Linked DNA regions of Halioglobus japonicus. The protein of the gene in region 1 interacts with the protein of each later gene in a pairwise test. Links are inferred from orthologs where the notes say so. Each region holds a gene or a part of one and is shown in the gene's direction. Other genes may lie near its edges.

Region 1 (7,993 bases):
GCCATTGGCCTGGCACTGGGTATATATGGCTTGAGTCAGGCGCTGTTGCAGATCCCCCTGGGCTGGTTATCCGACCGCATTGGTCGCAAACCGGTGATTATCGGTGGCCTGCTGGTGTTTGCCCTGGGCAGCGGTCTGGCCGCGATGGCCGATGATATTTACGGCATTATCGCCGGGCGCGCGCTCCAGGGAGCCGGTGCCATTGCCAGCACTGTCATGGCTCTGGCCGCAGATCTGACCCGCAATGAGCAGCGCACCAAGGCTATGGCGGTGATAGGGATGAGTATTGGCATGTCGTTCGCGCTGGCGCTGATCCTGGGGCCTGTACTGGCCACGGCCGGTGGTTTGTCGCTGGTGTTCTGGTTCACCGCGGTACTGGCGCTTGGCGGTATCTTGATTGTGGTAGCACTGGTACCCACGCCGCCGCGGGGCATGCAGCACGATGAGGTTGGCCTGCGCGGCGCCTTGTTGGCACGCAGCCTGGCCAATACCCATCTGCTGCGGCTGAATTTTGGGGTGTTCTGCCTGCATTTCGTCTTGATGGCCTGCTTTCTGGTGGTGCCCCAGCTGCTCCGTGATGTGGCGGGTCTGGGGCGAGACAGTCATTGGCAGGTGTATCTACCGGCTCTCGCCCTGTCGCTGCTGGGTATGGTGCCATTGATGATACTCGCCGAGCGCAAGGGTAGGCTCCGCGAGGTCTTTCTGGTGGCAATTACGCTGGTGGTAGGCGCACTGGGCCTGATGGCGAGCACCCCAGCTCCGCTCGCGATCTACCTTGGCCTGTGGGTGTTTTTCATCGGCTTCAACTACCTCGAAGCCACGCTGCCATCTCTGGTGAGCAAGGCTGTATTCCCCGGCGGCAAGGGAACCGCGTTGGGCGTGTTCTCCACCTGCCAGTTTCTCGGTGCTTTTGCCGGTGGCGCGGCCGGTGGCTGGCTGCTGCAAACCGGTGGCCAGTCGGCCTTGTTTGCCGCCTGCGTGGCGCTGGGCGGGCTTTGGTGGCTGCTGTCACTGCCCGGGTTCGCGAGCGTGAACCTGGCGGCTTCTGCGCCCGCGAGAGACTAGGCGCACGCCGCCTTTTGATGACAGGCGGCGGTCGCTTTCACGGCAGGGGATTGTTATAGTCCTGCGTTCGCAAAAATAATCTTATTACCAGTATTGAGAGGAACCTCCATGGCGTCACGCGGAGTCAATAAAGTGATCATCGTCGGCAATCTGGGTAACGACCCGGAGACCCGCTTCTTCCCGGACGGTGGGGCAGTGACCAACGCCAGCATCGCTACCAGTGAGACCTGGAAGGATCGCCAGACCGGCGAACAGAAAGAGCGCACCGAGTGGCACCGGGTCGTGTTCCGCGATCGGGGCAACTATCGCCTGGGCCAAATTGCCGGTGAGTACCTGAAAAAGGGCTCCAAGGTGTATGTGGAGGGTTCTCTGCAAACCAGGAAATGGCAGGATCAGTCCGGCCAGGACCGTTACACCACCGAAATCCTCGTCAACGAAATGCAGATGCTCGACCCCCGCGGTGCTGGCGGTGGTCAACAGGGTGGTTACGGCGGTGACAGTGGCTTCAGCCAGGCACCGCAAGGACAATCCGGTGGCGCCGCGGCAGTGCCGCAGAGCGCGCCGGCTTCCGCGGCACAACCTGCCCCTCAGGATTTCGGCGATTTCGACGACGATATTCCGTTCTGACGAAACCGTGTTTCGCTCCCTTGAAAGGCCGCATTTAGCGGCCTTTCTGGGTTTTGGGGGCTCCCACCGGTACTTTTTCCGAATTTACCGGCCGCGACGCCCACTGGCCGGCAAATATGTTACCTTTCTGGCATCCATACTCACGACAGTTGTTACATTTTGCGCGTTCTTCTTCTCGGTTCTGACAGCCCGCTGGGGCGTGCCCTCGGCGAATTTCTCGCTGACAAGGGGCGGCACGAGGTCACCAGTGTGACGTGGGCGGCATCGCGTTGGAAAAGTGAGCGCCAGGCCAAGAAGGCTATTCGCCGCGTTGATGCAGAATTGGTAGTGGATATTCGCATTGAAGCGGTGGCTGACAGTGGTCAGGAGATTGGCGATCTCGATCTGAAACGCAGTCACTGGGTGGCAAAGTGCTGTCAGCGTGATGGCGCCGCCCATTTGTTTGTGTCCAGTGCCCGGGTGTTCTCCGGGAAGCTCGACCGCATGTACAACGAAGACGATATTCCCGATAGCGAGGAGGGGGTGGGTCCGTTACTGGCTGCCGCTGAACAGGTCGTGCGAGAGAATTGTGACCGTCACCTTATTCTGCGGCTGGGGCCGGTCTTCGCCAGTGATGGACCCAACCTGGTGACGCAGATGCTGGGCGATATGCGCCGCGGCAAGCAGCTGGTGCTGGATAACAACCTGCGCGGTTGCCCGGTGTCTTCGGATGACGGCGCCCGGGTGGTCTCGGCGATTATCGACCAGCTCAGCAGGGGGCTGAACTGTGGGGCTTTTTCCACTACTGCAGCTCCGAGACGGCGACCTACTACGAATTCGCCGAATCCGTGCTGGCCGCGGCTACGCAGTTTAGCGACGTCAGCCCTGAGCCGGTGGAACTGCAGCAATTGTCGGAAGATGCTCCCAGTCTCAACCGCTCTCTGGAGTGCAGCAAAATCCGCAATACCTTCGCGATCAAGCAGTTGCCCTGGCGCAATACGATCGGCGATATGGTCAAGCAATACTACGAACAGCAAGCATAAGGAGTTCTCTCCATGGCCAAGGCCACCGACGACAGCCCCCAGTCCCTGGGTGTGGCTGTGCTGACAGTTTCGGACACCCGTACCGATGAAAATGACACCTCCGGACAATTTCTGGTGGAGGCATTGGGCGACGCCGGCCACGCGCTGCGGGACAAGCAGATAGTGATCGACGATATTTACCAGATTCGAGCGGTACTCTCGGCCTGGATTGCCGATGATGCGATTGAGGCGGTGCTGGTGACCGGCGGTACCGGCTTTTCAGGGCGTGATTCGACTCCGGAAGCGGTTGCGCCGCTGTTCGATAAGTCCATCGACGGATTTGGCGAAGTGTTTCGCGCCCTGTCTTATGAGGAAATCGGTTCCTCCACAGTCCAGTCTCGGGCACTCGCGGGCCTGGCCAATAACACGGTGATCTTCTGTATGCCGGGCTCCACCGGTGCCTGTCGCACTGCCTGGGGCGGCCTGATCCGCGACCAACTCGATTCGACTTACCGCCCCTGTAATTTTGTCGGTGTATTGCGCGTCAGGAGCCAGCACGCTTGAGCGGCCTGACTCCGCTGGCTGATGCGCTGGCCCAGGTAGTCAGCCAGGCACCTGTGCCGCCCGAACCTCAGTATGTCTGCGTTATGGATGCCCTGGGGCTGACCCTGGCGGAAGATGTCGCTTCGCCGATAGATGTGCCGCTCAATGACAACTCTGCCATGGACGGTTATGCCCTGCGCGCTGCTGATGCGGGACAATTATTGCCGGTCGCGCAGCGTATCGCGGCGGGTCAGGTAGGTGAACAACTTGAGCCGGGTACGGCAGCCAGAATATTTACCGGTGCTGAGATCCCTCCCGGCGCTGATGCTGTGGCCATGCAGGAAAACTGTACTGAGGAAGAAGGCCAGCTGCGTATTCATCATCCCCTCGAGGCGGGGGCCAATGTCCGCCCTCGCGGCCAGGATATTGCCCGCGGCGCAACCGTGTTGGTGCGCGGCCGCCGTCTCAGGCCGCAGGACCTTGGCCTGCTGGCCTCGGTCGGGCGTGCGCAGGTGGCGGTGTACCGGCCGCTGCGCGTGACCGTGCTGTCGACGGGCGATGAGCTGGTTGAGCCTGGGCAGGGCGAACTCGCTCCGGGTCAGCTCTACAATTCCAATCGCTATACGTTGGCGGGCCTGGTGCGTTCGCTGGGTATGGAGTTTGTCGACGGTGGCATGGTGGCGGATACCCCTGAGGCTACCGGAGATGCCCTGGAGGCTGCGGCACAGCGCGCCGATGTGGTTATCACCTCTGGCGGCGTTTCCGTTGGCGAAGAAGACCACGTGAAAGGACAGGTAGAGCGCCTTGGTGCACTGTCGCTGTGGAAACTCGCCATTAAGCCCGGCAAGCCCCTGGCCTTTGGCCGCATCGGTGACACGCCGTTTATTGGGCTGCCCGGCAACCCCACATCGGTATTTGTCACCTTTCAACTGGTGGCAAGACCTTTTCTGCAGCGTATGCAGGGCCTGGCGGAAGCGCCCGCACCCTCGCTGGTGGCGCGGGCCGACTTTGCCGTCAAGCGTGCCGGTAGCAGGCAGGATTACCTGCGGGTGATTGTCGAGCGAGACAGCACTGGCCTGGTTGCAAAGCGCCTCTCCAACCAGAGTTCAGGCGTGTTGAGTTCTGTCAGTTACAGCAATGCCCTGGCGGTCATTCCTGTGGGGACAACGGTTGCCCCTGGTGATGAGGTCGAGGTCTTGTTGTTGGATTTGTGAGGTCTGTCGAGCTGGGGCGGTCAGGAGATGCCCAGCTCGTCCCATAGCTCGTCGACCCGGTCTTTTACGGCCTGGTCCATGGCAATCGGCTCACCCCATTCGCGGTCGGTTTCTCCTGGCCACTTGTTGGTCGCATCAAAGCCCACCTTGGAGCCAAGGCCAGCCACAGGTGACGCGAAATCCAGATAGTCGATGGGGGTGTTCTCGATGAATACGCTGTCGCGCTGCGGGTCCATGCGCGTGGTCATGGCCCAGATCACGTCTTTCCAGTCGCGGGCATTCACGTCTTCATCGGTGACGATGACAAACTTGGTGTACATGAACTGGCGCAGGAATGACCACACGCCGAGCATGATCCGTTTGGCGTGGCCGGGATATTCCTTGCGCATGGTGACGACGGCCATCCGATAGGAGCAGCCCTCGGGCGGCAGGTAGAAGTCCACGATCTCGGGAAACTGCTTCTGCAGCAGCGGCACGAAGACTTCGTTCAGGGCGACGCCGAGTACGGCCGGTTCATCGGGCGGTCTGCCAGTGTAGGTACTGTGGTATATGGGATCTTCGCGGTGCGTAATCGCCTCAACGGTAAATACCGGGAAGCGCTCGACTTCGTTATAGTAGCCGGTGTGATCGCCAAAGGGGCCCTCGTCGGCCTCTTCTCCGGGTTCCAGATAGCCTTCGAGTATGTACTCTGCGCTGGCGGGTACCTGCAGGCCGTGTTCCCTGCATAGTGGTGTGAAGCACTCTGCTAGCTCGGTTTTGGAACCCCGCAGCAGGCCGGCGAAAGCGTACTCAGACACCGGGTCAGGAATAGGCGTTACCGCTCCCAGCGTCGTGGCCGGATCTGCGCCCAGGGCAATCGCCACAGGGTAGCGTTTGCCCGGGTGCTTCAATTGCCATTCGCGATAGTCCAGAGCGCCACCGCGGTGCGAGAGCCAGCGCATGATCAGCTTGTTTTTGCCGATCAACTGCATGCGGTAAATGCCGAGATTCTGGCGTTCCTTATCGGGACCGCGGGTAATCACCAGCGGCCAGGTGACCAGCGGGCCCGCATCGCCGGGCCAGCAGGTCTGGATCGGCAGTTGATACAGATCGACTTCGTCGCCCTGCTTGGCGTGATACTGGCAGGGTGGGTTGCGGACCATCTTCGGGCCCATGTTGAGGACTTTTTTGAGTACCGGGGCCTTGTCGGCCAGGTCGCGAAAGCCTTTGGGGGGTCCGGTTGGCGTAGATAGGCCAGTAGCTCCCCGATCTCGCGCAGGGCGGTGACATTCTCTCCACCCATGCCCAGTGCCACCCGCTGCTCGGTGCCGAACAGGTTGGCCAGCACCGGTGTGTCGAACCCCTTGGGATTTTCGAACAGCAGCGCCGGACCGCCGGCCCGCAGGGTGCGGTCGGCGATTTCCGTCATCTCAAGATTAGGGTCGACCTCCGCGGTAATGCGCACCAGCTCGCCGCGCTGTTCAAGCTCGGCAATAAAGTCGCGGAGGTCTTTGTATTTCATTTCTGCTCCCCGTCATTCCCGCGCAGGCGGGAATTCACTGGCCTTTTGGACAAAGAACAAGTATTCATCGGGAATTGAACCGGCTCTTTGATTAATTGTCTGGTTCGAGATGATCTATGACTGCAGAACCCCTGGATCCCTGCCTTCGCAGGGATGACATTGCCGAGGGCAACGTCACTTGCGCTTCATGGACAGGAAGAACTCGTCGTTGGTCTTGGTGTCCTTGAGCTTGTCGATCAGGAATTCCACCGCGGGCAGATCTTCCATGCCGTGCAGCAGCTTGCGCAGGATCCACATGCGCTGCAGTTCTTCATCGCCGGTCAGCAGTTCTTCGCGGCGAGTGCCGGAAGAGCGGATGTTGATTGCGGGATACACGCGCTTTTCAGCCACCTTGCGATCCAGATGCAGTTCCATGTTACCGGTGCCCTTGAACTCCTCGTAAATCACCTCGTCCATTTTGGAGCCGGTATTGATCAGGGCGGTAGCGATGATGGACAGGCTGCCGCCTTCCTCGATGTTCCGCGCGGCGCCAAAGAAGCGCTTGGGGCGTTCCAGAGCGTGGGCGTCTACACCACCGGTAAGTACCTTGCCGGACGAGGGGATAACCGTGTTGTACGCACGTGCCAGACGGGTGATGGAGTCGAGCAGGATCACAACGTCACGCTTGTGCTCCACCAGGCGCTTGGCCTTTTCGATAACCATATCCGCCACCTGCACGTGGCGCGAGGGTGGCTCATCGAAGGTCGACGCAACGACCTCGGCACCGCGGGCACCGACAGAGCGCTGCATCTCTGTCACTTCTTCGGGACGCTCGTCGATCAGCAGTACGATGATGTAGCACTCAGGGTTGTTGCTGATAATCGCCTGGGCGATGTTCTGCATCATGATGGTTTTACCGGCCTTGGGCGGTGCTACTAACAGGCCACGCTGGCCTTTACCAATCGGGGCCACCAGGTCGATGATGCGGCCGGTGAGGTCCTCGGAGCTGCCGTTGCCCTTTTCAAGAGTCAGGCGCTCATCCGGGAACAGCGGCGTCAGGTTTTCGAACAGGATCTTGTTCTTGGATTGTTCAGGTTTACTGAAGTTAACCTCGCCAACCTTGAGCAATGCGAAGTAGCGCTCGGAATCTTTCGGCGGGCGAATCTTGCCGGAAATGGTGTCGCCGGTGCGCAAGTTGAAGCGGCGGATCTGGCTCGGCGAGACATAAATGTCGTCGGGGCCAGCCAGGTAAGAGCTGTCAGCGCTGCGCAGGAAGCCGAAGCCGTCCTGGAGAATTTCCAATACACCGTCACCGTAGATATCTTCACCGCTTTTGGCGTGTCGCTTGAGAATGGCAAAGATGATGTCCTGCTTCCGTGAGCGGGCCATGTTTTCAATGCCCATCTCCTTGGCAATATCGATGAGTTCCTGGGTGGGTTTGTTCTTCAGATCAGTAAGATTCATAAATGCGATGCAATAGAGGCGTGAAAGGAAAAAGAATTAGATACATGCGCGCGGCTGCTGCCGGCCGGGTGAAGCTAAAAAGTTGAGTAGCAGAGTTTTTATTGCTGCACAGAAGTGTGCGACAGACCAAAATGTAGCACGGGTCGGTAAGGGCGTCTATAGCTATTTTAGATCGTTTTTTAGCCGATGGCGTATTCGCTCTGACCGACGATAAGCGGGTCCATATGGAGCAAATCGTCACGCTTTTCCGGGTATTCCAGTGAGCTCAGAAAGTGTTGCAGGCAGGCGATGCGGGCGCGTTTTTTGTCTGAGGATTTCACAATCGTCCAGGGCGCGTGGGCCGTATCGGTATAAAAAAACATATCTTCTTTTGCCTGGGTATAGTCATCCCAGCGGCTTTGGGCCGCCTCGTCGATAGGAGACAGCTTCCACTGCTTCAGCGGATCCTGGCGACGTTTATTGAACCGCGCTTGCTGCTCTTCCTGGCCAACGGTCAGCCAGAACTTGAACAGGTGGATGTCGCTGCGAACCATCATGAGTTCCAGTGCAGGCGCCTGCAGCATAAATTCCTGATACTGCTCCTGAGTGCAAAAATCCAT
Region 2 (5,512 bases), 540 kb from region 1 along the record:
ACGACATGGGTAGGTTTCGACAACTACACCCCCCTCGGACGCCGCGAATTTGGCGGTACCGCCGCGCTGCCCATCTGGATTGATTACATGCGCCTGGCGCTAGCAAACAGTGAAGACCGGGAGCGCCGACTACCGCCGGGTATCGTCAACGTGAAAATCGACCCGGAAACGGGCCTGCTGGCAGGGTCGCGAAACCCCAAAGCAATCTTTGAGTACTTCCGTCAGGAGCATGTCCCTGCCAGCAGCGGCAAGGACGGCGACAGCCTGAGCCCCGGGAGTCAGGGCACGGACGATCTGGTACAGGATATTTTCTGACCCCGAACCTGGATCAGAGCGTGGGCGCGTAGTCCTCCGGCAGCGCCACCCGGGCCACGCCCGACTCAATCGCTGCCCGCGCCACCGCCGGCGCAAGGCGCCCCAGCAAACGACTGTCCATGGGCTTGGGTATGATGTACTCAGGCCCGAACGCCAGTGATTCCACGCCACAGGCATCGAGCACAGCCTGCTCAACCGGTTCCCTGGCAAGGTCGCACAGCGCCTGTACCGCTGCCACCTTCATCTCTTCATTAATGGCGCTGGCACGCACATCCAACGCGCCGCGGAAAATAAAGGGGAAGCCCAGCACATTGTTGACCTGGTTAGGGTAGTCCGACCGGCCGGTGGCAATAATCAGATCATCCCGGGTCGCCAGTGCCAGCTCCGGCTTAATCTCCGGGTCGGGGTTGGAACAGGCAAAGACCACCGGGCGGTCCGCCATGGACAGCAGCATTTCCGGGCTGAGCAGATCAGCTCCGGACAGGCCGATAAAGACGTCTGCACCACTGATGGCATCTGACAGGCTGCGCTTGTCGGTGCGATTGGCGAACTCCTGCTTGTAGGTGTTCACCCCTTCGCGGCCTTCATAAATCACACCGCGGCGGTCCAGCATATAAATGTTTTCCCGGCGCGCACCGAGGCTGATCAGCAAGCGCATGCAGGCAATCGCTGCGGCACCGGCACCGAGGCAGGTTACTACGGCGTCTTCAATCCGCTTGCCTTGAATTTCCAGCGCGCTCACGAGCCCGGCCGCGGTCACAATCGCGGTACCGTGCTGATCATCGTGAAATACCGGAATATCGCAGCGCTCAATCAGCGCAGACTCAATCTCAAAACACTCGGGTGCCTTGATGTCTTCCAGGTTAATGCCGCCAAAGGTCGTGGCAATACGGGCAACCGTATCGATAAATTCGCCCGCATCTTCGGTTTCAACTTCAATATCGATGGAGTTAATGCCCGCAAAACGTTTGAACAGCAGCGCCTTGCCTTCCATCACCGGCTTGCTGGCCAGTGCGCCCAGATTGCCCAGGCCCAATACAGCGGTACCGTTGCTGATCACCGCCACAAGATTGCCCTTGCCGGTATAGCGATAGGCGTTCTCGACATCGGCGGCGATTTCACGGCAGGGCTCAGCGACACCGGGTGAATACGCAAGTGAGAGGTCTCGCTGGGTTTCGGCGGGGGTGGTCAATTCCACACTGATTTTGCCCGGCGTTGGCAGCGCATGGTAATCCAACGCATCTTGCATCAGCTCTTCTGACATGGAGTATCCCCGAAAAAAAGGAGTGAGAGAATAATGAAAAGCGGCTACTGCCACAAGGTGATAATTTACGCTACGAAGGATTCATTTCCAGCATCTCGGGATGACCGAGGGTGAGCATCCACCAACCACCGTCTCTGGGCACCAGCCAGCCGCGCACTTCGACTTCCCGACCCTCCAGACGCCTCAGCTCAGACCGCTTAAACGCCGCCTGGTTCGGTTCAGCTATCTTGACCCCCAACTTGCCCCCCAGCTGCACCCACCAGCCGTTATCCTTGAAGGACACCCGGGTCACCACATCGCGGACCCGCTTGAATCCACCGTCGCCAGGGCCGAGATCGGCCATGCGCACCGGCGCATAGAAAGGCTCACCCCACACACCCCGCCGGGCAGCGCGCGCCCCTGACTCCGCAACTGCCAGACAATCGGCGTAGGCAGTATTGGGAGCGATGGCAACGTGAAAGCCCATGCCCTGGGCAAGCAACTGGGCCGACAGGCTATTGCCCTGGGCATCGAAGGTATAGGCGAGCAGCCGCCCATGGCGGTCCCGTGCTTGGGCAGCATCGGCCAACCAAACCTCGCCACTACGGGTCAGGTCCTGCAAGGTACGCCGGGCTTCTTCAGCGAATGGCTCATCGGCAGCGCCATCTCGACCCCGCTCAGGTGTGTTCACCCCCACCAGCCGAACACGCTCACCACCGCGCAACCGTAGCGTGTCGCCATCGTAGACATGTTCTACCGCGGCTTTGCGCAGGGTCGCGGGATCTGCGGCGCACTGCGCGACCGCTGTCGAGGCGCTGCCTGCGGGGCTCCCGGCGCCATCGCAAGCACTGACGGCCAGACATAAAAAAAGCGCCAGACTCGCGGTGGGTCGGCGCTTTTTCTGCTCTGCGACGAAGCGCAGCACGTTTTGACGCTTAACTTTTCTTGGTGCCGCGGCTGCCAAAACGTTTCTTGAAGCGGTCTACACGGCCGCCGGAATCAACAATCTTCTGCTTACCTGTGAAGAACGGGTGGCACTTCGAGCACACGTCGATGTGCAGGTCCTGGCACAGGGTAGAGCGAGTTTCGATCTTGTTACCGCAGCTGCAGGTAGCAGTCACGGTTTCGTACTTGGGATGTAGTTCAGCTTGCATTGTATAGCTCCTTAATGATGCCGCCACCCGATCCCTGTCGGGCACCGCATCCGGTTGCTGGAGAAAAAGAGGCGCGCATATTACCAGACCCTGCCCGATTAGCAAGTACTCAATATTGGCCGTTTTCGCGCCATTGAGGTCGCCTTTGGCGGGGCACGCAACCGGTTGTTACACTGGCGTTTTGACCCCAGGACGACCCCCAACCGTGACCATACTGCGTCTGGCCCTGCCAACGCCCCTGCGCGCGCTGTTCGACTACCTGCCGCCGGCAGGCAGCCAATCGGCGCAGCTGCGCCCGGGGCAACGGCTCAGCGTTCCCTTTGGCCACCGCGAGCTCTGCGGCGTGCTGGTGGAAGTCATGGCAGATCCTCAATCCACCGATTTCGAGCTCAAGCAAGCCAGCGAGCTGCTGGATCCGGAACCACTGCTACCGAAGACCCTCCAGAAACTCTGCCAGTGGGCCGCCGACTACTATCAGCACCCGATCGGCGAAGTCCTGGCGGCGGCGTTCCCCACCCGCCTGCGCAAAGGCAACCCGCACCGCGGCCTGACTATTCCCGGCTGGCAATTAACCACCCAGGGCAAGGGCCTGGGCGAGGGCGCACTGGGGCGCTCGCCGCGTCAGGCAGAGGCGCTTGCGGCCCTGCGCCAGCAAGGCCCCACCAGCGGCCAGCAATTGGCCGCCGCAGGCATCAAACGCCCGGCGTTGAAATCCCTGCAGGACAAAGGGCTAGCAGAACCCTGCGAGATATCTCCCGCCCACTGCCACGCCAGCGCTCGACCGGGCCTGGCGCTCAACAACGAACAGGCGCAGGCGCTACAGGCACTGATAGCAACCTCAGAGGGGTTCAGCTGCCATCTGCTCGAGGGCGTCACCGGGTCGGGCAAAACCGAGGTTTATCTGCAGCTGATTGCCCACTGCCTGGCCCAGGGCAAGCAAGCCCTGGTCCTGATTCCGGAAATTGGGCTCACGCCTCAGACCCTGGCGCGGTTTGAGCAGCGCTTTGATACCGATATCGCCGTATTGCACTCGGGCCTCGGCGAGGTCCAGCGCGAGCGGGCCTGGGAGGCCGCGCGCACCGGTATCGCACGGATTGTCATTGGCACGCGCTCTGCGGTGTTGACCCCCATGGTCGATCCCGGCCTGATCGTGGTCGACGAGGAACACGACAGCTCTTTCAAGCAGCAGGACGGTTTCCGCTATTCTGCCAGGGATGTGGCGGTAAAGCGCGGCCAGCTCGAGCGCTGCCAGGTCTTGTTGGGCAGTGCCACGCCCTCATTGGAGACCCTGCACAATGCGCTGCAGGGCCGCTATCAGCACCACCGCCTCACCGAGCGAGCCGGTAGCGGCGAGCTCCCCCAACTCACCGTTCTGGATGTACGCCGTCAGCCGCTCCAGGCCGGCCTGTCGGAAGCCCTGGTCAAGGCCGTGGGGGATACACTGGCCCGGGGCGAACAGTCCCTTCTGTTTCTCAATCGGCGCGGCTTTGCTCCGACCGTGCAGTGCCACGACTGCGGCTGGATCGCCGACTGCAACCACTGCGACGCACGCCTGACGCTGCATCGCCGCCAGCGCCGTCTGCGCTGCCATCACTGCGGTCACAGCGAGCCACTGCCGGGTAGCTGCCCACAGTGCCGCAGTGAGCAATTACTTACCCAGGGAGTGGGCACAGAACAAGCAGAAGAGTTTCTAAGGCAACGATTCCCGGACACCGCCCTGTATCGCGTCGACAGCGATTCCATGCAGGGCCGGGAGGCCATGCAGGCGCTGGTCGATCAGGTTAATGAAGGCCAGCCTTGCATATTGCTGGGCACCCAGATGCTTACCAAGGGCCACCATTTCCCCGCGGTCTCCCTGGTGGGCGTCATCGACATGGATGCGCTGTTATTCAGCGGCGATTTTCGCGGTGAAGAACGCGCTGCCCAACTGCTGACCCAGGTGGCCGGACGCGCCGGACGCGCTGACACCGGTGGCCAGGTACTGATCCAGACCCACCACCCTGAGCATCCGTGCCTGCAGGGCACCCTGAGCCAGACCTATCACGAGCAAGCACTGGCCATGCTGGCGGAGCGCTTAGAGCGCAACCTGCCACCGACGGGCAACCTCGCCCTGCTGCGCAGCGACTGCACCGACGCCCGCCAGGGCGAACACTTCCTGCAGACACTGCGTCACAACGCCCAGCGTCAGATGCCCGCCGGCGTGGCCCTGATTGGCCCGCTACCCGCCCCCATGCAGCGCCGGGCCGGTCGGTTCCGGGCCCAGTTGCTGATTCACGGCGGCGAGCGAGCCCAGGTTCACCGGGCCGCGCGGCTACTGGTCAGTATCGCCCAGCGCCAGAAAGTGGCCCGCAATCTCAGTTGGTCGGTCGACATCGACCCCCAGGACATGTTCTAAGACCGCCTGTGTCTGGCCTTCGGCGCCGCGAGCGGCGATAATACGCCCATTGCGCCAATCGCGGCGCCAGAACCAATACACGCAGGTAATCTCCCCCGCAATGAAGGAACAAATCTCCCAGCTGATTGAACAGGCGCTGGCGGCACTGGTCGAGCAGCAACAGCTCCCGGCCGACACCACCCCTCGCATCCAGATTGATCGCACCAAAGACAAAAGCCACGGTGACCTGGCCAGTAATATTGCGCTGACCCTGGCCAAGGCCGCCGGCATGAAGCCCAGGGATCTGGCCACGCTGATCTGTGAGGCTCTGCCTGTCTCCGATATTCTCGATCGCACTGAGATTGCCGGCCCGGCTTTATCAATTTTTTCCTGTCCCAGGGCAGCAGCCGCGCGGTCGTCCGCCAG
Region 3 (5,412 bases), 720 kb from region 1 along the record:
CAAAAACGGTGAAACCATTAAGGTCGATAACCCCTCATCACTACCGGACGTGGCTGATATCGAGGAGATGCGCGAGCCCATCGCCCGTTGCAATATTCTGGTCCCCCAGGATTATCTGGGTAATGTGATTACCCTGTGTGTAGAGAAGCGTGGTGTACAGAAGGACATGCAGTTCCTCGGCGCCCAGGTGCAGGTGGTATACGACATCCCCATGGCCGAAGTGGTGCTGGATTTCTTTGATCGCCTGAAATCGGTCAGCCGCGGCTATGCCTCTCTGGACTACAGTTTTGAGCGTTTTGAAACGGCTAAACTGTCGCGCCTGGACGTGCTGATTAACGGCGATCGCGTCGATGCGCTGGCAGTGATTGTCCACCAAGACCAGGTACAGTATCGCGGTCGTGCGCTGACCGAAAAAATGAAAGAGCTCATTCCAAGGCAGATGTTTGACGTGGCGATCCAGGCAGCCGTCGGCGGCAAGATTGTGGCGCGTACCACGGTGAAAGCCCTGCGCAAGAACGTCACCGCAAAATGTTATGGTGGCGACGCGACCCGAAAGAAGAAGCTGCTCGAGAAGCAGAAAGCGGGCAAGAAACGCATGAAGCAGGTAGGCAGCGTGGAAATCCCCCAGTCGGCTTTCCTCGCAGTACTTAAGGTAGACAGCTAGGACGGACCCTGAATGAGTGGTATGACAATCGATTTTCCCCTGATCCTGGTCATCCTGGTCGGCGGTACCGGCCTGGTATGGCTGCTGGATGCGCTGTTTCTGGCCCCAGGGCGACGCAAGACCATTGCTGGACTGCAGGAGCAGTACCCGGATTGGGAGGCAGAGGGCAGCCCGCAGCGAGAGCAGTTTCGCGCCGGCGTAGCCAGCCAGGCTGCGGAGCCGGTGGTGGTCGAATATGCGCGGTCGTTCTTCCCGGTCTTGTTTGTGGTGTTCGTGTTGCGCTCGTTTCTGGTCGAGCCGTTCCAGATTCCGTCGTCGTCCATGGTTCCCACGCTGCAGGTGGGCGATTACATCCTGGTGAACAAGTTCACCTACGGCATCCGCCTTCCGGTAACGCGCACCAAAGTCGCGGACCTGAATGAACCGGAGCGCGGTGATGTGATGGTGTTTTTCCCGCCCCACATGAATGACACCTACTACATCAAACGCGTGGTCGGTTTGCCCGGGGACACGGTGAGTTACCGCAATAAGCGCCTGTTTGTGAATGGCGAACAGGTCAGTCGCGAAGAAGTGGCCATTATTCCGGGTCCCAATGTGCGTCAGCGTGTTGGTCTTGAGACGCTGGGCGAGGCCCGCCATCTGATGCAGGTCGACGAGGGCCGCATGCCCCGTGACTTCACGGTGCTGGTGCGTCCGGGACACTACTTCATGATGGGCGACAATCGCGACAATAGCTCCGATAGTCGCGTTTGGGGTCAGGTCCCCGAAAAGGATATAGTAGGCAAGGCTTTCGCGATCTGGATGCACTGGGACTCGTTCCTGAGTATCCCCAGCTTCAGCCGCGTTGGCCTGATTGAATGACTATAATTAATTAGCAGCAAACGGAATAGCTCAGGGGAAGCGGATATGCGTCAACGTCAACGTCAAGCAGGTATGGGCCTGTTCGGTGGTCTGATCATCGCCATGATGGCCGGTTTTTATGTGCTTTGCATCGTGAAAATTGTCCCGGTGTACTCTGAGTATGAGTCCATCAAACACATCCTCACAACGATCTCCGACGAACACAAACCCAATGTGACGACCATTGGCGAGATGCGTCGGCGCCTGGCCAACCTGTTTAACTCCAACCAGATCAAGGCGATCAAGGTGAAGGACGTCCAGTTCTATCGCAAGGGCGGCAAGATGTATATCGATGGCCGCTACGAGGGCCGGGTCAATGCCATCGCCAATCTCGATCTGGTGCTGCGTTTTGACGACCTGCTGTTCGTGGCGGGACAGCCCAACGTCAAGTGAATGACCGCGAGCTAAAGGCCGCGCGCCTGCAGCGCGCTCTCGGTTATGAGTTTGCAGACCGCAGTCTGCTTGAGCTGGCGCTGACCCATCGTAGCGCCGGTAACCGCAACAATGAGCGGCTGGAGTTTCTCGGCGACTCCATCGTAAATCACATCATTGCCGAACAGCTTTACCACAAGTTTCCCGATGCCCGCGAGGGAGATATGAGTCGCATGCGCGCCGCCCTGGTTAAAGGTGACACCCTGGCGGAGGTAGCTCAGGAATTGGAGCTGGGTGAGCATTTGACCCTCGGCGCCGGCGAGCGCAAGAGCGGTGGAAGGCGACGTACGTCTATTCTCGCGGATGCCCTGGAGGCCGTGACCGGCGCTATTTTACTCGACAGCGATGTCGAAACCTGTCGCCGCTGTGTGCTGGCCTGGTTTAGTACGCGACTTGAAGAACTGGACCTGGGCAGCGCGGGTAAGGACGCCAAGACCAGTCTGCAGGAGTACTTGCAGGGGCGTGGCAAGCCACTGCCCGAGTACGAATTACTCGGTGTGCTCGGCGATGATCACAATCAGCAGTTCCATGTCGCCTGCCGTCTCACCAAGCCGGCGCTGGTGGTGGAAGGTGCGGGGAGCAGTCGTCGCAAGGCCGAGCAGGCCGCTGCTCGCACTGCGCTTGAGAGGTTGAACGCCTATGGCAAGTGAATCCAAACGCTGTGGCTATGTCGCCATTGTCGGGCGCCCGAACGTGGGCAAGTCTACGCTGCTCAATCACATACTCGGCCAGAAAATCAGTATCACCTCGCGCAAGCCCCAGACGACCCGCCACCAGGTGCTGGGCATTAAGACCGAGGACGATCACCAGATTATTTTTGTCGACACACCCGGGCTGCACAAGGCCGCTGAGAAGGCCATCAACCGCTATATGAACCGAGCTGCGAGTTCGGCGATCAAAGATGTGGATCTGGTGCTGTTTCTGGTTGACCGCACCGCTTGGACCGACGAGGACGAAATGGTCCTGCAACAGGTGGTGCAATCGGGTCTGCCAGCGGTACTGGTGGTGAACAAGGTAGACCTGCTGGACGATAAGGCCGTATTGCTGCCCCACCTGCAGATGCTGGCCGATAAAGCCGATTTCAAGGCGGTGATTCCTGCTTCGGCGCTGCGGCAGCACAACGTCGATGAACTGGAGGCAGAGATTCTCAAATACCTGCCGGAGTCAGAGCACTTTTTTCCTGAAGAACAGATTACCAACCGCAGCCAGCGCTTTCTTGCCGCGGAGATCGTGCGCGAAAAAATCATGCGCCAGTTGGGCGACGAGTTGCCCTACGCTGTGACCGTGGAAATCGAAGAGTTTGCCTACGACGAGGGCATTGTGCATATCTCCGCGCTGATTCTTGTCGAGCGCGACGGACAGAAAAAAATCATTATTGGTGAGAAGGGCAGTCGTCTGCGTTCGATCGGCACTGAAGCGCGCCGAGATATGGAGCGCTTGTTCGATAATAAAGTGATGCTGCGGCTGTGGGTGAAAGTCAAATCGGGTTGGTCTGACGATGAGCGCGCTTTGCGCAGTCTCGGCTACGACGATATCTGAACCGTCGCCGGTGTAGCCCATGCGAGTATCGCTGCAACCAGGCTACGTGCTGCACAGCCGCCCCTATCGGGATTCGAGTAACCTTCTGGAAGTCTTTTCCGCCGAACACGGCCGCGTCAGTCTTGTGGCCAAGGGAGCACGGCGCAAAACCCGCGGTGGCAGCCAGGCGGCGCTGCTGCAGCCATTTTCACCACTGTTGATCAGTTTTACCGGTCGCTCCGAGCTCAAGACCCTTACCCAGGTGGAGTCGGCGGGGCCCGCCACCCACTTGCGCAGTGAACGTCTCTACAGCGGCCTTTACCTGAATGAGATCCTGGTGCGTCTGTTGCATCGCCACGACCCTCATCCGCGCTTGTTTGCAGGCTATGCCGCCGCCGTGCAAGCCCTGGGTGAGGGTGTCGATGTGGAGCACGTGCTGCGGCGCTTCGAACTACAGCTGCTCGACGAACTGGGATATCGGCTGGATCTGGACCGGGAGGGCAGCAGCGGCGAACCGCTCGATGCAGCCACGTGGTACCTTTTCGATCCGGACACAGGCCTGCTGCCTTGCGCCGGCAGCAATGCCCAGAATCGCCCCGCTTATCTGGGCGAGGATTTACTGCAAATAGCCGCCGGGGTGTTCGATGGCAGCGCTCGGCTGACGGCGCGTCGATTGATGCGCCAGGCGCTGGCAGTGCACCTGGGAGACGCACCCTTGCGCAGTCGCGAGTTGTTTCGCGCCCAACCACAGGAGTGATTGAGTGATAGCGATAGGCACCGATATTCTGAAATTCGAGCGCATCGACGAGGTGTTGGGGCGCCTGGGTGATCGCTTTGTTGAGCGGATCCTGACCCCCGAGGAGCGTGTGGAATACGTCGCCAGTTCGCGTCCTGGCAATTTGCTCGCCAAGCGCTTTGCGGCCAAAGAGGCGGTTGCAAAATGCCTGGGAACGGGTATTGGGCGGGGGGTGAGTTGGCAGGATATATGCATAGTTCACGATGAGAACGGGGCCCCCGGTGTGGTGCTCAGTGGCGGCGCACTGGAAGTGGCCAGGACCCGGGGCGGTGCCAGGGTTTTGCTCAGCCTGGCAGATGAAACCGACTGTGTCGTTGCCTTTGCGGTGTTGTCCTGAGCCTGTACACTGCGCGGTGCGAAATAGAATGTGAAAAGCAATGCCTGACTATCCAACGATAGAAGCCTGTATTGGCAATACTCCCCTTGTGCGCCTGCAGCGCCTACCCGGTGAGACCAGTAACACGCTGTTGGTCAAGCTGGAGGGGAATAACCCGGCTGGCTCGGTTAAAGACCGTCCTGCCATCAGCATGATCGCTCAGGCTGAAGCCCGCGGCGATATCCAGCCCGGCGATACTCTGATAGAAGCCACCAGTGGCAATACCGGCATTGCCCTGGCCATGGCCGCAGCCATTCGCGGCTATCCGCTCACGCTGATTATGCCCTCGCATATGAGTGATGAGCGCAAACTGTCCATGTCCGCCTATGGCGCCACATTGGTCGAAGTTTCCCAGGAGGAGGGCATGGAAGGCGCCCGGGATCTGGCTATGGCGATGCAGGCTCGCGGCGAGGGTCGGGTGCTGGATCAGTTCGCCAACCCGGACAACCCGCGCGCCCACCTGACCGGCACAGGGCCGGAGATCTGGCAGCAGACCGACGGCACCATCACGCACTTTGTCAGTTCAATGGGCACGACAGGCACCATAATGGGGACCTCGGCCTACCTCAAACAGCAGAATCCCGACATCCAGATTGTCGGCCTGCAACCCGAAGATGGTTCCAGTATCCCTGGGATTCGCCGCTGGCCGGAGGCTTATCTACCGGCGATCTATGATGCCGCCCGAGTCGATCGGGTGCTCGATATTTCCCAACCGGAATCTGAGCG

Evidence for each region. Proteins that work in one complex are often made in the same cells at the same time.
Region 2: the proteins of ssb (region 1) and BST95_RS03870 interact in binary tests that used the Escherichia coli proteins (3 or more experiments, as listed by UniProt). The link is inferred for Halioglobus japonicus from one-to-one orthologs.
Region 3: the proteins of ssb (region 1) and recO interact in binary tests that used the Escherichia coli proteins (3 or more experiments, as listed by UniProt). The link is inferred for Halioglobus japonicus from one-to-one orthologs.

The regions. Positions count from the first base shown.
Region 1 is NZ_CP019450.1:1,346,679-1,354,671, forward strand. Bases 1-2,932 are described here. They hold ssb (single-stranded DNA-binding protein), read left to right. Parts: upstream 1-1,173; coding sequence 1,174-1,692; downstream 1,693-2,932. Other genes in these bases: BST95_RS06430 (MFS transporter), read left to right, coding at 1-1,065; moaB (molybdenum cofactor biosynthesis protein B), read left to right, coding at 2,727-2,932. Outside these bases: more of moaB, read left to right, coding at 2,933-3,257; BST95_RS06450 (molybdopterin molybdotransferase MoeA), read left to right, coding at 3,254-4,450; transcription termination factor Rho, read right to left, coding at 6,126-7,394; ppk2 (polyphosphate kinase 2), read right to left, coding at 7,574-7,993. UniProt on the Escherichia coli protein: Plays an important role in DNA replication, recombination and repair. Binds to ssDNA and to an array of partner proteins to recruit them to their sites of action during DNA metabolism. Acts as a sliding platform that migrates on DNA via reptation.
Region 2 is NZ_CP019450.1:806,755-812,266, reverse strand. The notes cover bases 2,532-5,512. They hold BST95_RS03870 (primosomal protein N'), read left to right. Parts: upstream 2,532-2,917; coding sequence 2,918-5,107; downstream 5,108-5,512. Other genes in these bases: rpmE (50S ribosomal protein L31), read right to left, coding at 2,532-2,712. Outside these bases: BST95_RS03890 (penicillin-binding protein 1A), read left to right, coding at 1-315; BST95_RS03885 (malic enzyme-like NAD(P)-binding protein), read right to left, coding at 329-1,579; BST95_RS03880 (thermonuclease family protein), read right to left, coding at 1,650-2,483; more of rpmE, read right to left, coding at 2,494-2,531.
Region 3 is NZ_CP019450.1:2,065,392-2,070,803, forward strand. What follows is about bases 2,532-5,412. They hold recO (DNA repair protein RecO), read left to right. Parts: upstream 2,532-3,554; coding sequence 3,555-4,271; downstream 4,272-5,412. Other genes in these bases: rnc (ribonuclease III), read left to right, coding at 2,532-2,646; era (GTPase Era), read left to right, coding at 2,636-3,535; acpS (holo-ACP synthase), read left to right, coding at 4,276-4,647; cysM (cysteine synthase CysM), read left to right, coding at 4,688-5,412. Outside these bases: lepA (translation elongation factor 4), read left to right, coding at 1-664; lepB (signal peptidase I), read left to right, coding at 686-1,525; BST95_RS09720 (DUF4845 domain-containing protein), read left to right, coding at 1,571-1,957; more of rnc, read left to right, coding at 1,954-2,531. UniProt on the Escherichia coli protein: Involved in DNA repair and RecF pathway recombination.